One region of the Shewanella sp. ALD9 genome, then DNA from elsewhere that is predicted to be linked to it. Evidence: predicted binding sites of a transcription regulator. Region 1 holds the regulator's gene; each other region holds the start of a gene.
What was found. Region 1 encodes NrdR, which represses ribonucleotide reductase genes. Its sites were predicted from a motif close to AAACACNANATNTNGTGTTT; they were not measured.
Positions count from the first base shown of each region.

Region 2: the regulator NrdR is predicted to act here: its motif matches at 4,057-4,076, upstream of nrdA (class 1a ribonucleoside-diphosphate reductase subunit alpha).
Region 3: the regulator NrdR is predicted to act here: its motif matches at 4,463-4,482, upstream of nrdD (anaerobic ribonucleoside-triphosphate reductase).

Region 1 covers NZ_PJCD01000002.1:206,906-212,826, reverse strand. Annotated here, with positions in the region: gene ettA (energy-dependent translational throttle protein EttA) at 1-832, opposite strand, end outside; gene glyA (serine hydroxymethyltransferase) at 1,094-2,347, shown strand; gene nrdR (transcriptional regulator NrdR) at 2,462-2,911, shown strand; gene ribD (bifunctional diaminohydroxyphosphoribosylaminopyrimidine deaminase/5-amino-6-(5-phosphoribosylamino)uracil reductase RibD) at 2,976-4,121, shown strand; gene CXF88_RS04430 (riboflavin synthase) at 4,185-4,844, shown strand; gene ribBA (bifunctional 3,4-dihydroxy-2-butanone-4-phosphate synthase/GTP cyclohydrolase II) at 4,948-5,921, shown strand, end outside.
Region 2 covers NZ_PJCD01000003.1:1,059,688-1,065,608, forward strand. Annotated here, with positions in the region: gene yfaE (class I ribonucleotide reductase maintenance protein YfaE) at 1-370, opposite strand, end outside; gene nrdB (class Ia ribonucleoside-diphosphate reductase subunit beta) at 360-1,490, opposite strand; gene nrdA (class 1a ribonucleoside-diphosphate reductase subunit alpha) at 1,563-3,851, opposite strand; gene CXF88_RS12210 (HAD-IA family hydrolase) at 4,445-5,107, opposite strand; gene ubiG (bifunctional 2-polyprenyl-6-hydroxyphenol methylase/3-demethylubiquinol 3-O-methyltransferase UbiG) at 5,231-5,921, opposite strand, start outside.
Region 3 covers NZ_PJCD01000041.1:310,173-316,093, forward strand. Annotated here, with positions in the region: gene CXF88_RS17970 (YgjP-like metallopeptidase domain-containing protein) at 1-601, opposite strand, end outside; gene CXF88_RS17975 (DUF3010 family protein) at 728-1,165, opposite strand; gene CXF88_RS17980 (DEAD/DEAH box helicase) at 1,319-2,674, opposite strand; gene rssA (patatin-like phospholipase RssA) at 2,858-3,802, shown strand; gene nrdD (anaerobic ribonucleoside-triphosphate reductase) at 4,498-5,921, shown strand, end outside.

The DNA of each region.
Region 1 (5,921 bases):
GGCGTACCCACTCTAATTCTTTAGCAATGGTTTTTTGGCGGGCGCTTTCTGTGGACGATTCTTGGGACAAGCGCGCATCTTTTTGTTCAAGCCAAGATGAATAGTTACCTTCCCATGGAATACCTTCACCGCGGTCAAGTTCTAAAATCCAGCCAGCAGCATTATCTAAGAAGTAACGATCGTGGGTAATCGCCACCACAGTGCCGTTATATTCTTGTAAAAAGTGCTCTAACCACGCCACTGACTCTGCATCCAAATGGTTGGTTGGTTCGTCGAGTAATAGCATTTCCGGTTTTTCAAGCAATAAGCGACAAATGGCCACTCGGCGTCGTTCACCACCAGAGAGTACGGCAATTTTCTCATCCCAATCGGGCAGACGTAATGCGTTAGCTGCACGTTCAAGAATATGATCAAGATTATGCGCATCTTGAGATTGGATGATGGCTTCTAATTCGCCTTGCTCTTTTGCAAGTGCGTCGAAGTCTGCATCGGGCTCAGCATAAGCAGAATAGACCTCGTCTAAGCGTATTAGTGCATTTTTAGCTTCGCTTAGGGCTTCTTCGACGGCTTCGCGCACAGTTTGTTGTTCGTTTAAGCGCGGCTCCTGCGGTAAGTAGCCAATCTTTAACCCAGGCATTGGGCGTGCTTCACCTTCAATTTCGGTATCTATTCCCGCCATGATGCGCAGCAATGTTGATTTACCCGAACCGTTTAACCCGAGCACACCAATCTTAGCGCCAGGAAAGAAGCTTAACGAAATGTCTTTTAATATTTGCTTTTTGGGTGGGACAATTTTACCCACACGAAGCATGCTGTATACAAATTGAGCCATAATTATACTGTCTAATTGTCAACAAAGATGGTGATAATTCTACTGTATTATGTGCTGAACTCAACAGGCAATTGTGTGATTTTATCTAGCGTGCTTTTTAGACTCAATTCGCTAAACAATCTGCTAGCTTGGTGTTATCAACATGAATCGTTTTGTATTCAGAACACAGTGAATTTCATGTTGTTTGTACTGTAAATCATTATCGTTGCAGAGTAGAATACCGCGCAACCCTACTATATAGATAATGATGTTGGAGCTACCATGTTGAAGAAAGCGATGAATATTGCGGATTATGATCCAGAATTATTTAAAGCCATTGAAGATGAAACTTGTCGTCAAGAAGAACACATTGAATTGATTGCATCTGAAAACTATACCAGTCCACGTGTGATGGAAGCGCAAGGTTCTCAGTTAACTAACAAGTATGCTGAAGGTTATCCAGGCAAGCGTTATTATGGTGGGTGCGAATACGTTGATGTTGTTGAAACATTGGCTATTGAACGCGCAAAAGAATTATTTGGTGCAACTTATGCCAACGTACAGCCTCATTCAGGCTCACAAGCAAACAGCGCAGTGTTTATGGCGTTGTTACAACCGGGTGATACTGTTTTAGGGATGAACCTTGCTCATGGTGGTCATTTGACCCATGGTTCACCAGTGAATTTTTCAGGCAAGCTTTACAACATCATTCCTTACGGTATCGATGAAGCTGGCAAAATTGATTATGACGAAATGGAGCGTTTAGCCATTGAGCATAAGCCTAAGATGATGATCGGCGGGTTCTCTGCATTTTCAGGCATAGTCGATTGGGCTAAAATGCGTGAGATTGCTGATAAAGTTGGTGCTTATTTGCTTGTTGATATGGCTCACGTTGCTGGCTTAGTGGCTGCAGATGTTTATCCAACGCCAGTCCCACATGCACATGTGGTCACCTCAACAACTCATAAAACATTAGCGGGTCCACGTGGCGGGATTATTATTTCTGCTGCCGATGATGAAGTGTTGTATAAAAAGTTGAACTCAGCGGTATTCCCTGGTGGCCAAGGTGGCCCTTTAATGCATGTAATCGCAGGTAAAGCGGTTGCATTTAAAGAGGCATTAGAGCCAGAGTTTAAAGTATATCAACAGCAAGTGGTTAAAAACGCTAAAGCTATGGTTGAAGTATTTTTAGCTCGCGGTTACAAAATTGTTTCTGGCGGTACAGAAAACCATTTAATGTTGGTTGATTTAATTGGTCGTGATTTAACCGGTAAAGAAGCAGATGCTGCATTGGGCAATGCCAACATTACCGTCAACAAAAACTCAGTACCTGATGATCCACGTTCACCGTTTGTCACCTCTGGTGTTCGTATTGGAACGCCAGCAATTACTCGTCGTGGTTTTAAAGAAGCAGAAGCGAAAGAATTGACCGGTTGGATTTGTGACATTCTTGATGATGCATCTAACGCCGAAGTGGCTGAACGAGTGAAAGGTCAAGTGTTGGCATTATGTGCCCGATTCCCTGTATACGGTTAATCGTCACTTGATGCCTGTTGAAAAGGTTTAGGTTAACCTTGCTCAACAAATAGGATAAACTTTAATGGCCGCTAATTGTTAGCGGCCATTTTGTTTTTTTCTGCAGGAGGTTCAATGCATTGCCCTTTTTGTAGCGCGACCGATACCAAAGTTATAGATTCTCGATTAGTGGCTGATGGTCACCAAGTACGTCGCCGCCGGGAATGTACCGAATGTCATGAACGTTTCACCACGTTTGAAGGCGCAGAATTAGTCATGCCTCGCGTCATCAAACGTGACGGCACTCGACAACCATTCGATGAAGAAAAATTGCGTGGCGGCATGCTACGTGCGGTCGAAAAACGCCCGGTCTCAATTGATGAAATTGAACAAGCATTGACTAAAATCAAATCAACACTGCGCGCGACAGGTGAGCGTGAGGTGAATTCTGAAATGATTGGTAATCTGATGATGGAACAGTTGATGAGCCTTGATAAAGTGGCATATATCCGCTTTGCATCGGTTTATCGCGCATTTGAAGATGTATCCCAATTTGGTGAAGCCATTGCTAAATTGCAAAAGTAATGCTGCTTAATAATATCTGTTTTAATGGTTTTAATGGCATTTAAGCAATAAGAGATTATCTCCCATGTCTAACTGGTCCACCTTTGACACCCAAATGATGAGCCGTGCCATCGCGCTTGCCGAGAAAGGCCGTTATACCACTCGGCCAAATCCTTGTGTTGGTTGTGTCATTGTTTATCAGAATAAGATTATTGGTGAGGGTTATCATCAACGTGCTGGCCAAGGACATGCCGAAGTTAATGCGCTGAAAATGGTGCATGATAATGGCTTGTCTGCTGAAGGTGCCACGGCGTATGTCACTCTTGAACCTTGCAGTCATTATGGCCGCACACCACCTTGTGCTTTAGGCTTAATTAATGCCAAAGTTGCCAGAGTTGTGGTATCGGTGACCGATGCAAATCCACAAGTGTCTGGTCGCGGTATAACCCTGTTACGTGAGGCTGGTATTAACGTTGATGTTGGATTGCTCAGCGAACAAGCCTATGACCTTAATCTGGGTTTTATGAAGCGGATGAAAACAGGACTTCCTTGGATAACGGTAAAGATAGCAGCCAGTTTAGATGGTAAAACGGCTCTGTCTAATGGCGTGTCGAAGTGGATTACTGGCAGTGCAGCAAGAGCTGATGTGCAAAAATACCGCGCTAGCCATTGTGCATTAATCACTGGTGTTGAAACCATTCTTGTCGATGACCCAAGCCTTAATGTGCGCTATGAGGCGTTAGGTGAGTTAACCACTCGCCATACAAAAGATGAAATCTTCCAACCTCTAAGGGTTGTGCTCGACAGTCGCGCAAGATTAACAGCAACACAGCAATTATTTTCAATTCAAAGTCCTATTTTACTGGTTTCTGGCTGTAATTATCCCGAAAGCACCAAAGCTGCATTTCCAGATCACGTATCATTTCTTCAGTTAACGTGTGACTCGTCAGGCAGAATCCCATTGTTAGCTTTGCTAACATATTTAGGTCAGCATACTAATTCTGTTTTAGTTGAAGCCGGTGCTACCTTAGCCGGAGCATTTGTCGCCCAAGGGCTCGTTGATGATATTGTGCTTTACCAGGCGCCTAAACTATTAGGTAGCCACGGACGTAATATGTTGCAGTTACCTAATTACAGTACAATGGAGCAAACGCCGGCACTGCAATTAATTGATGAACGCAACGTTGGACAAGATAAGCGTTATATCCTCAGATATAATCAACCCTATTAATGTGCGTGTTGTTCAGTCCAAAACCTGAACAACAGCAAAGTTTAACTGCAAAAAGTGAGTATTATGTTTACTGGAATAATCGAAGCCCTTGGCACATTACGTAAAATTGATCGCAAAGGTAACGATATCCGCTTAACAGTTGCCAGCGGTAAGCTGGATTTAACGGATGTAAAGCTAGGTGACAGTATAGCAACCAATGGCGTGTGTTTGACCGTTGTTGAGCGTTTAGGTGATGGTTACGTTGCTGATATATCAGCTGAAACCGTTGACTTAACTGGCTTTAGTCGTTATCAGGTCGGTCAAAAGGTTAATCTTGAGAAAGCGGTTACGGCAACCACTCGATTAGGTGGACACATGGTAAGTGGACACGTCGACGGCATTGCAAAAGTTGAGCAATGCGCTTACAGAGGTAAATCACTAGAGTTTTGGTTATCAGTACCGGCCCAATTAAGTCGCTATATTGCTCACAAAGGCTCGATAACCATCGATGGTGTGAGCCTGACTGTTAATGAAGTTGATGGTGCTCGTTTTAGATTAACGATTGTACCTCACACTGCAGGTGAAACCACGCTGGTGGATTTAAAAGTAGGTGATAGTGTCAATATCGAAGTCGATTTAATCGCGCGTTATTTAGAACGTTTAATGCAACCGGAAACTAACCATGTGCAGCCTTCATCGGGCGTGACCATGGAGTTACTCGCTAAATCAGGTTTTTTACGTTAATCGCGACAGTAAAATACCATTTGTACCCTATACATAATATGCAATACCAATAGATTTAATGCCTAAGGTTTAAATCAAACACTTACTAAATAAAGGTCTGACAATGGCGCTACATAGCATAGAAGAAATCATTGAAGATATTCGTCAAGGTAAGATGGTTATCTTGATGGATGATGAAGACAGAGAGAATGAAGGTGATTTGATTATGGCCGCTGATAAAGTGACGCCAGCAGCAATCAATTTCATGGCAACCTATGGCCGTGGATTAATTTGCCAAACAATGACCAAAGAGCGTTGTCAGCAGCTTAATTTGCCTTTAATGGTTACCAATAATAATGCCCAGTTCTCGACTAATTTTACCGTATCAATTGAAGCGGCGACCGGAGTCACAACAGGTATTTCTGCTCATGACCGTGCAGTGACCGTACAAGCTGCCGTTGCCAAAGACGCCAAAGCCTCTGATTTAGTGCAACCTGGACATATTTTTCCGTTGATGGCACAAGAGGGCGGAGTATTAACCCGCGCTGGCCACACTGAAGCGGGTTGCGATTTAGCGCGCTTAGCTGGCTGTGAACCTTCAGGTGTCATTGTTGAGATTTTAAACGAAGATGGCACCATGGCGCGCTGTCCAGACTTAGAAATATTCAGTGAAAAACATGGGATTAAAATCGGTACTATTGCCGATTTAATCGAATACCGTAACACTAATGAAACTACCGTTGTACGTGAAGCTCAGTGTAAATTACCCACTCGTTTTGGTGAATTTACTATGGTGACGTTTAGAGACACTATCGATAATCAATTACACTACGCCTTGGTTAAAGATGAAGTAAAACCGAATTGTTTGGTGCGTGTGCATTTGCAAAACACCTTTAATGATTTGCTGCATTCTGAACGTGATCAAAAGCGCAGTTGGCCATTAGAAAAAGCCATGGAGCGGATTGCTTCCGAAGGTGGCGTTTTAGTACTACTGGGTAATGATGAACATACAAGTAATTTATTGGCCAAAGTAAAAGCCTTTGAAGCTGAAGATAATGGTCAATCTCCTGCGCCAGCAATGTGGCAAGGAACATCTCG
Region 2 (5,921 bases), on a different contig from region 1:
CCTGTAATTGTTGGGTTAACGCAGTTGTTGGCTTATGAGTGTCATTGGTTGAAACATATTGACGTTTAGCCACCACTTGTACACCTTCAGTTGATAGTTTGAGGTTTAAATCACCCTCAGGTACACAACAACAGGGCAGACATTCATCTGATTTAAGTTCAGCTAGTGGCTCGGAGAAGTATTTAACTTCTCCTGATATCACTGTGGTTTTACACGCGCCGCAAAATCCATTACGACACTCTGAAAACACTTTTACTTTTTTCGACTCAAGCGCTTCTAATAAGCTTGAATGTTGGCCGTCAAATAAAATAACCGGCTGTCCTTTCAAGCTCACGATAGGGGCTTTTTTGAAAAAATTTTTATAGGTCAAAATCTAAAAACTCGTCGCCATCAACAGAAGAATCAATTTGACCAACAAGATAAGATGACACTTCTACTTCTTGTGGGGCAACCTGTACTGCATCACTTTCTAACCAGTTTTTCATCCACGGTAGTGGGTTTGACTGTTCATCATAAGGTTGAGGTAAGTGAACTGACTTCATCCGTTGGTTAGTAATAAACTCAACGTACTGGCATAAAATCTGTTCATTTAAGCCAATCATCGAACCATCTTTGAATAAGTACTTAGCCCACTCTTTTTCTTGTTCTGCCGCTTTAACAAATAAGTCATACGCTTCTTGCTTACACTCTGCAGCAATCTCTCCCATTTCAGGGTCGTCTTTACCACCTTGCATCAGGGCTAAAATGTGTTGTGTACTATTGAGGTGTAATGCTTCATCACGGGCAATTAAGCGAATGATTTTAGCGTTACCTTCCATGACCCGGCGCTCTGCAAAGGCAAACGAACAGGCAAAACTGACATAGAAGCGAATCGCTTCTAAGGCATTAACTGACATCATGCACAAATATAATGACTTTTTAAGAATACGTGAATTAACGGTGATTTCTTTACCGTTAATAATGTGCGTTCCTTCACCTAACAAGTTATTAATCTGGGTGAGGTTAATTAAGTCATCGTAATAAGCGGCAATGTCACCGGCACGCTTTAAAATTTCGTCATTTTGCACAATATCGTCAAATACCACAGATGGGTTATTAACAATATTACGAATAATGTGGGTGTACGAACGCGAGTGAATGGTTTCAGAAAACGACCATGTTTCTATCCACGTTTCTAATTCTGGTAGCGATACCAAAGGCAAAAATGCCACATTCGGTGAACGGCCTTGAATTGAGTCGAGTAATGTTTGGTATTTTAGATTTGATAAGAAAATATGCTGTTCATGTTCAGGCAAATTACCGAAATCAATTTTGTCACGGCTGACATCAACTTCTTCTGGACGCCAGAAAAACGATAATTGCTTTTCAATTAGCTTTTCAAAGACTTCATATTTCTGTTGATCGTAGCGTGCCACATTAACCGATTGACCGAAAAACATAGGTTCTTTGGTAGAATCGTTAGGTGTTTGACAAAATGTTGAGTAAGCCATTATTTAGGTGTCCTGAAAACGCATTTTTCAAAAAGCGGGGAAGGCCCCCGCTAAATATACATAAAGTGATGATTAGATCTTACAAGCACCGCCACCACAACCATCGTCTTCTTCTTCGACAGCAATAATGTCGTCAAACTGATCAGAAGCACCGTCACGAGTATTATGATAATACAATGTTTTAATGCCCAGTTTGTAGACGCTTAACAAGTCTTTTAACAATGTTTGCATCGGTACACGACCGCCTTCAAAACGGCTTGGGTCATAATTGGTGTTAGCCGAAATAGCTTGGTCGATAAACTTCTGCATTAAACCAACAAGTTGGATGTAACCATCGTTGTTTGGCATATTCCACAGCAGTTCATACTTATCTTTCAGTAATTCAAAATCAGGAACGACTTGCTTTAACTGACCATCTTTACTGGCTTTAACGCTAATTAAACCGCGTGGAGGCTCGATACCATTAGTCGCATTTGAAATTTGCGATGAGGTTTCAGACGGCATTAGCGCAGACAAGGTTGAGTTACGTAAACCGTACTGCTTAATGTCGCTACGTAAGCTTTCCCAGTCCATGTGCAATGGCTCGTCACAAATCTTGTCTAAATCACGCTTGTAGGTGTCGATAGGTAAAATACCTTTCGAATAAGTTGTCTCGTGGAATAACGGACATGCACCTTGCTCTTTTGCTAAGTTCATCGACGCTTTCAGTAAATAAAACTGAATTGCTTCAAAGGTTTTGTGAGTTAAGTTATTAGCTGAACCGTCTGAATACTTTTTACCGTTTTTAGCTAAATAGTTAGCAAAGTTAATCACCCCAATACCTAAGGTACGACGGTTCATTGAACTCGTTTGCGCAGCTTTAATTGGGTAATCTTGGTAATCAAGTAAGTTATCTAGCGCACGAACAGCTAAATCAGCTAATGGTTCAAGCTCTGATAAATCTTTAATTGCGCCTAAGTTAAGTGCTGACAAGGTACACAACGCGATTTCACCGTCTGGATCATCGATGTTTTTAAGTGGCTTAGTCGGTAAAGCAATTTCTAAACATAAGTTAGATTGCTTAATTGGCGCAACTTTAGAGTCAAACGGGCTGTGAGTATTACAGTGATCGACGTTTTGAATGTAGATACGGCCAGTAGAAGCACGTTCTTGCATCATCAATGAAAACAGTTCAACCGCTTTAATTTGTTTTTTGCGGACATTGCTGTCTTGTTCATACTGAAGGTATAAACGTTCAAACTCAACTTGGTCTTCAAAGAATGCATCGTAAAGACCAGGCACGTCTGATGGGCTGAATAGACTGATATATTCGCCTTTAATCAAACGTTGGTACATTAATTTGTTTAACTGCACACCGTAGTCAAGATGACGTACACGGTTGTCGTCAACACCACGGTTGTTTTTTAGTACTAATAGCGATTCAACTTCTAGATGCCATAAAGGATAGAATAGCGTTGCTGCACCGCCACGTACGCCGCCTTGAGAACACGACTTCACTGCAGTTTGGAAATACTTATAAAATGGTAAACAACCGGTGTGGAATGCTTCGCCGCCACGAATAGGGCTACCAAGGGCACGAATACGACCCGCATTAATACCAATACCAGCACGTTGGCTAACGTATTTAACGATAGACGATGCAGTCGCATTGATTGAATCTAAGCTGTCATCACACTCAATCAATACACATGAGCTGAACTGACGTGTAGGGGTACGCACACCGGCCATGATTGGTGTTGGTAAAGAAATCTTAAACAGAGACGTCGCGTCATAGAAGTCTTTAATGTACTTCAAACGAATTTCTTTTGGGTAACGGGCAAACAAACATGCTGCGACTAAGATGTATAAAAACTGGGCGCTTTCGTACACTTCATGGGTGACACGGTTTTGAACCAGGTATTTACCTTCAAGTTGCTTTACCGCGGCATAAGAGAAGTTCAAATCGCGCCAATGATCGATATAGGTGTCGAGTGTGTCTAATTCTTCACGGCTGTAGTCAGCCATGATATGCATGTCATATTTACCCAGTTCAACTAATTTGGTGACATGGTCATATAACGTTGGTGGTTCAAATTGACCAAACGCTTTTTTACGTAAGTGGAACACCGCTAAGCGGGCAGCCACAAATTGGTAGTCGGGTGACTCTGGAGAGATCAAGTCAGCCGCAGCTTTAATGATCGTTTCATGAATGGCTTCTGTTGGAATGCCATCAAAAAACTGCAGATGAGATCGAAGTTCTACTTCAGATACTGAGACGTTTTTTAATCCCTTGGCTGCCCAAGTGATTACGCGATGAATTTTATCTAAATCGATAGATTCACGTTCGCCACTGCGTTTAGTGACTGTCATATTGCTATTCATTGAAGAGAGGCCTTGGTTCTATATCTAATCATGTGATCTGTTGTTGGATGCAGTGCTGCTTGATTCGATCCGAACCAGTTACAAAACAATTCCATGTTAAAACAATCAACCTGATGTACTCACAACGTGGTAGTTAAACACCAGTACGTTCAGTTAGCCACTACATCCTTTGGAACGTCGTGGAGTAGTGTTTTGATTGTCAGCCACACACAAGATATGGTGTTATTTAAAATCTAAGATACAAGATAGTGAGGTTTGAGGTTTATTGCAAGCCACAATTTCATTAACTTCTTGTGGATAACTTGAGGATAAACGGCAGGGTTAGTGACAACTAACCCTAGAGCCCAAATTCATAAAGAGTTTTTGATAAATGATATTTTTTAATCCATCAAATGATAAAAATTTGATCGCTAAAATAAACAGCGATCAAAAAAAATGGACCGTTTATTGGTTGATCTTTTGTTGGTTTTGATCGGGTAGAAATTGATGACTGTTAACTGTACATTTAAGCTTAATAAGACCCGTTAAACTTCACTCATGCTTTGTTCATTTACCCAAAAATTAACCCGCTAAACCGATGCCGAACACTGTCATTAATCAGTGAAAAACTGTTTAAGTGAGGCTCCGTGTTGAAATTGTTTGCCTGCTGGCCATGTGTCAGGTTTATCTGTCGCAGATAAATAACCCCATAACGCAACGCCGCCTAACATACTGGCATTGTGGGCGGCGACTAAGTCACGTTCAGCGTCACCTAGATATAAGATACTTTGAGGAGCAATGGCAATTTGTTGTGCTGCTAACAGCATTGGTGCGGTATGAGGTTTAGAGTGACGAGTGCTATCACCACTGATCATGGTTTTCAATTTATGAGTTAAACCAAGCTTTTCCACTAATGGCCTGGCAAATCGAGCCGGCTTATTGGTCACTACGCCATAAGGAATCGATTGGGCATCAAATAAGGATAATAGTTCGGGTAAGCCAGCGAATAAACGGCTGTTGTCACCATTGATACGGGCATAATGCTGAAGTAGTGCTTGCTGGATGGTAATTTGTACTTGTTCATCGGCATCTGGAATGGCCGTTTTAACTAAATATAAGCTGCCATGTGATGCCGCATGGCGCATCAAGTCAAGCGGTTGGACGTTAAAACCGGCTTCATCCAAGCTGAGATTCAATGCCTGTACTAAATCTGGTGCGGTATCGGCTAAGGTACCGTCTAAATCGAACAGCACTCCTTTTATATCTTGTTTATGCAAGGGCTAGCTCCTAACGAGAGAAAATAACAATAGACAGTGCAAGCCCTTTATAGCGTTATTGGCACAACATAACGCTATTGTGGTGCATTCACATTGAAATGTTGAAAAGAATCACCTGGATGATTAATCAATTTTTTGAGTGGCTATCATATAATTTACATCGACACTTTTAGTGTACTTAAACACACCCGACAATGGATTGTAGGTAATTCCCAGCGCATCTTTACACAATAAGTCGGTGTTATCGACCAATGCCATCAGTTCCGATGGGCGAATAAACTTGCTGTGATCGTGAGTACCAACTGGCAGCATTTTTAATAAATACTCTGCGCCGATAATCGTCTTTAAATACGACATCATATTACGGTTTATGGTTGAGAAAAACACAAATCCATTAGGTTTAACCATGTCACAACAGGCTTGAATAACTGATTGGGGATCGGGTACATGTTCGAGCATTTCCATGCAAGTGACCACATCATAATATTCGCGGTGGTTATCGCGATGTGCTTCGGCTGTTGTTTTGAGGTAATTAACCGTAACACCAGACTCTAAAGCATGTAGTTTTGCCACTTCAAGTGGTGCGTTGCCCATATCAATACCGTCAACGTTAGCACCTAGGCGCGCCATACTTTCTGACAAAATACCGCCACCACAGCCAACATCAAGTACTTTTTTGTCAAAAATACCTTCAGCGGTTTGGTCAATGTAGTTTAAACGCAGTGGATTAAGTAAATGTAATGGCTTGAACTCGCCATTGAGATCCCACCACGTTTGCGCCATGGCTTCAAATTTTGCGATCTCGAGTGGATCA
Region 3 (5,921 bases), on a different contig from region 1:
ACTTCGCGTAGGGCGATTGTCCGACTTCTTCAGCTACTAACCATACTCGCATATCAAATTCTAATTGGTGGTAATCCGCTAACATAAAGCTGCATAGTTGATAAAAAGCTTTGTTGTGTTCCTTTTCCCGCAGATGGGCCAATTCGTGCACCACTACCATTTGTAATAGCTCAAACGGAACGTGTTTTAAGTGTGCTGCAATTCTAATTTCATTTTTGGCTTTCACTTTATTACCTTGGCGGCGATTAACATAAGAATGCAAACCCAGGGCATGGTGGCTTAAGCTGATTTTTTCGTCAAAAATGACTTTGGCTAATGGGTCTGACTGACGCATATAGGTATTTTTTAATGTCAGCGCCATATCGTATAAGGCTTTGTCTGTGCGAACGTCGTGTATTTTTGGGTAGCGTGTTAAAAAGTGGGCAGCTAAGGCGTTAGCGTCAACGAGTTGGCGAATTTTCTCGACCACGTCAGGACGATAACCATTCAAATAACGCAATGCACTTTGTTCACTTTGCTGCTTTTTAATGTCGGCACTGGTGACTAACAGGCTGAGATCTGTTTTTGGCTTTAATGATTGGCTTGCCGACTTGACTGGCATTTTAGGTGGGGCTTTAGGTTTTTTAGTTTTAGTATCTGACATGGTTGTAGTTCAACTGATTTTTTGGCGTTACCGTTATCTGAGTCGGTATCGATAACGCCAATATAGAACGGTGAAAGCGGTGGGTTACACTTTACCGAAGATGAGTCGGTTATGCTGAACATAAGCAACATCAAATGCATTAAGCTGCACGCGTTTTAGATCCAATGATTCAAAGTCAACTTGTGGCGGGTTACGCTTTAATTGCTCTTTAATAATCAATGGAGAAATAAGCGAAACTGGAAGGTCCATTAATTGAAGTACCGCTTCAAGTTTGAAGCTGGTGGCACTGCCGGCAAACTTGCCTTTTTGTTCACGTTCAATAATAGCTATTTCATCGACTTTGTAGTCGCTCATTAGTTTTTTAAACGCAAAATCAAACTCACGAATTGAGTCCGTGCTAGCTGATTGTGAAATACTGAATGAAACTTTACGACATGCTGGCACGTTATAGGTTTCGCCTTCATAGGTCAGTAAACAGATAATGGCTTCGCCGCCTTTTAATTCCACACCACAAATTTTCATGTTAATCCTTACTGGTTTATTCATACGAGTGTGCCGTTGGCATGCTCGTTATCGTTCATTTGTTGCAGGGCAGTGTACTGCCCTACATTCATTATTCTGTCATCGCAGTTTGTTGGTCATCTACTTGCAGATTACCTGCGATTTATGGGCTATTTAGTCTTCTGCTGTGCCGTCGTCTTCGATAATGACAATAGGCTTAACTTTACGGCGAACTGGCGCATCACCGACATCGACGCCAGTGATAAAGCGTTTATCACTCTTTGGTGCCGCTTTAGGTTTTTTAGGTGCGCTAACTCTATTGCTGATCACAGCTGCTTTTGCACTGGTACCAGCTTTGCCTGCCTGAGGCTTATCTTTTAGACCGCTAAATTTGGCCTTTAAGCCTTCAATCACCGTGAGGTCGAAATTTTTACGTAAAAACAATTGTACTTTTTTAAAACTGTCCCAATCTTTAGGACCTACAAATGAAACCGCATCACCTTTAGCGCCTGCACGGCCAGTACGACCAATACGGTGGACGTACTCTTCTGCAAACTTTGGCATATCAAAGTTAATCACTAATGATACGTTGATTAAATCAAGGCCGCGTGATGCCACATCGGTTGTCACTAATATTTTTGATTGGCCACGAGCAAATTGATCCATAATTTGGTTACGAGCCGATTGCTTTAAATCACCACTGAGTGCTGAGGTGGCAAAACCTTGCGCAGCCAATAGCGTGGCTAAACGGTCGGTATCTGAACGCGTAGCGGTAAATACAATCACTTGCTTGTGTTGCTCTTGGCTTAAGATATGCTGTAGCAAGGCTTGTTTATGGTCTAAATGGTCAACCAAAATAATTCTTTGCTCAATATCTTTATGTTCAGTGTAAGACTCACCGATAGAGACATGGCTTGGTGTTTTGAGCAATGTTGTTGCAATGTCACCGATGCTTTCATGATCTAACGTAGCTGAAAACATTAACGTTTGGCGACGCTTATGATCAGCTGCATCATTAATGGCTTTTAGCTGTGGCGCAAAACCTAAATCGAGCATACGGTCAGCTTCGTCAAGAACCAGTAATTCTAAGCCATTTAAATATAAGTGGCGCTGTTGTAAGTGATCCGCAATACGTCCCGGTGTGGCAACAATGAAATGTGGATCTCTGGCCAATGCTTTGGCTTGGTCGTTAAAGTTCTCACCGCCGAGTACGCTAATGGCTTTATATTGGGTATTGGCGACTAATAAACGTAATTGGCCATAAACTTGCTGGGCTAATTCACGAGTCGGTAACAAGATAAGTACCCGAGGATCTTTTTTCGACAATGCTCTAGTGGATATCACGCGTTGCATTGCGGGCAATAAAAACGCTAAGGTTTTACCTGAGCCGGTTTTAGACGATGCCATTAAATCTTTACCTGATAAGGCAATGGGAAGTGCTTGCGCTTGAACATCGGTAGGCGTAGAAATGCCAAGGTGCTTTAGACTGTCAAGCAGGCGCTTGTCCAACGAAAAATCGGTAAATTGCAAAGGTAAATCCCCTAAAAAATGATAGCCGACGATTATAGCTGTTTCACCTTGCTATAGCCAACAAGAGTCGCTTTAGTTATGCTATTTTTTAGCTTTATATTATTGCCTGAGTTCGACGTCGCTATGGGACGATTCAGGCGGGCGTATCGTAAAATTGAATACCGAGCATGGAAGGAACGAAAGATGACAAAGCTCACCGTGGGATTAGCGCTAGGCAGTGGAGCCGCTAAAGGTTGGGCACATATTGGGGTATTGAATGGTTTAGCCAAGTTAGATATTTATCCTGACAAAGTGGCAGGTTGTTCGGTAGGTGCATTAGTGGGTGCTGCCTATGCCAATAATCATTTGGGTGAACTTGAAACCTGGGTGAGTGGATTTTCAAGTTGGGATGTACTCGGGTTAATGGATTTAGGCTGGCGCAAAGGCGGACTTATCAGTGGTGAAAAAGTATTTGATGTATTGGCTAATCGTATTGGCGACCTTAACATTGAACAGCTGAATCGTCCCTTTGCTGCAGTCGCGACAGATTTATATTCTGGGCAAGAGATTTGGTTTAAAGAAGGTGACTTACGCCATGCGGTTAGGGCTTCATGTTCAATGCCGGGCTTTTTACCCCCAGTACAGCAAGGGCATCGCTGGGTTGTGGACGGTGCGGTAGTGAATCCTGTGCCGGTATCATTAGCTCGCTCTATGGGCGTTGATGTGGTTATTGCGGTGGATTTAAATGGCCATCGTCGTGGCCAAATGCACTTAATCCCAGAGCAAGTAAAAAGCCGCAAAGCCACTAAGTCTGAACCTATTGATGAAAAGCGCGAGCTTGAATCTGGCTTTATGGACCTATGGGGTAAAGGCAAAGATTATATGAATGGCTTAACCGATAAATTCTCTTTAGGAAGTTCAAAATCCCATCCGGGTATGCTGGCGGTGATGTCACAATCGATGGATATTCTAGAACAACGCCATAAACGTTCACGCCTAATGGGCGAGCCTCCTGATATTTGCATCGTACCTGATGTGGGTGATATTGGCACCATGGAGTTTCATCGCGCTAAAGAAGCGATTAAAGCCGGTGAGCAGGCTGTAAGTGATATTAAACATTTAATCGAAGCGACCTTAAAGAAATGTTGAAGCGGTATCAAGTATAGTGGTGTGTTTATGATAAATACACCCGTTGATTGCCGCTAAGTGAATGCTTGCTATTTTATCGGTATTTGTCATTAAATCCGCGTTTGTTATTCAACTAGGGCATTGTCTAACCTGCGCAGTCTGATGTAGTTGATAAGATTATTCACTCTCTCATCGTTATCTAGTAGTTATCTCATGGTTCTCTCATAGTGTTTTAGTCATTATCTAGTAGTTATCGAGTAGTTATCTAGTAGTGACTTGCCCGCAATGATCTATCCGCAATGGTCTACCCGCAATTATCTAACGATAACTACCGAGTCATTAGATACAGTGGGTACGTTATTTATGTTGTTGATCTAGCCATTTAAGGTTCGATCAATGACTTAATACCGTCATTCAGCACCATTTTAAGTTGTCAAATACAACCCTTATGGCGTTTGCACATCAGATTATCGATTCAGCAAAGCATCCCAAATCGCTAAATTATGTCGATTTTATCCCCTTGTATTAGCCTGTCAAAATTAGTTGCTATTCCTACAATATCTATCGTTGATAGCAAGTGTTTTTTCAATATTAAGTACTGCCGACAATTATGATCTGGATCAAGGTATTACTCCGCGTAAATGTGTCTAATACACTCTATCTTGTGTTGTGCGTGTATTAAAGCGCTATATATAGTGCTTGTAAAGGATGGTTGTATGCTTGTAGTAGTGAAAAGGGATGGATGCCGAACTGCGTTTGATGGATGTCGAATCAAAGAGGCTGTTGTGGCAGCAATGGAGTCTGCAGGTATAGCCGACCATCAATATGCACAGCAGTTAGCGCAGACGGTAGAGCAGCAAATGGCTGTGAAGACCGAAGTTGATATTCACGAACTACAAGATGCAGTTGAAAATTTATTAATGTCGGGCCCGTTTAAGTCGGTGGCGCGTCATTACATTGAGTACCGTCACGATAGAGATAAACACCGTGAAACCCAGAGTAAATTAAATTGTGCTATTCGCGGTTTAGTTGAGCAATCGGATAGTGCGATTTTAAACGAAAATGCCAATAAAGATGCCAAAGTCATCCCGACCCAGCGAGACTTATTAGCGGGCATTGTGGCCAAGCATTATGCCAAAACCCATTTACTGCCAAAAGATGTGGTAGCCGCCCATGAAAAAGGCGAAATTCACTATCACGACTTAGATTATGCGCCTTTTTTCCCGATGTTTAACTGCATGCTAATTGATTTAGCCGGCATGTTAACGCATGGTTTTAAAATGGGTAATGCTGAAATAGAACCGCCTAAGTCTATCTCAACTGCCACTGCTGTTACGGCGCAAATTATTGCCCAGGTCGCGAGCCATATTTATGGTGGTACCACGATTAACCGTATCGACGAAGTGTTAGCTGAGTTTGTGCAAATCAGTTACCAAAAGCACCTTAGCGTCGCTAAAAAATGGCAAGTGGCTGACGTAGAAGGTTATGCGATGACGCAAACCGAAAAAGAGTGTCATGACGCATTCCAGTCACTTGAATATGAAGTGAATACCTTGCATACCGCTAATGGGCAAACGCCATTTGTCACATTTGGTTTTGGTTTAGGCGTGTCGTGGGAGTCGCGTTTAATTCAGCAATCGATGTTAACTGTACGTATGGCGGGTTTAGGTAAAAATCGTAAAACAGCAGTCTTTCCAAAATTGGTGTTTGCCATTAAAGATGGCGTGAATCATAAAGCGACTGATGTTAATTACGATATCAAAAAGATGGCCTTAACGTGTTCAAGTATGCGCATGTACCCAGATATTCTCAATTATGATCAAGTCGTGAAAGTCACCGGTTCGTTTAAAACCCCAATGGGATGTCGCTCATTTTTGGGCGCCTATGAAGAAAATGGTCAATTGGTCCATGAAGGCCGCAATAATCTAGGTGTTGTCAGTCTTAATTTACCGCGTATAGCGTTGGAAGCAGGTAAAGATGAACAGCGTTTTTATCAAATACTCGATGAGCGTTTGTTAATTGCCCGCAAAGCCTTAGAAACGCGTATTGCCCGTTTAGCCGGAGTCAAAGCACGAGTGGCACCAATCCTTTATATGGAAGGCGCCTGTGGTGTGCGCCTAAATGCGGATGATGATGTGAG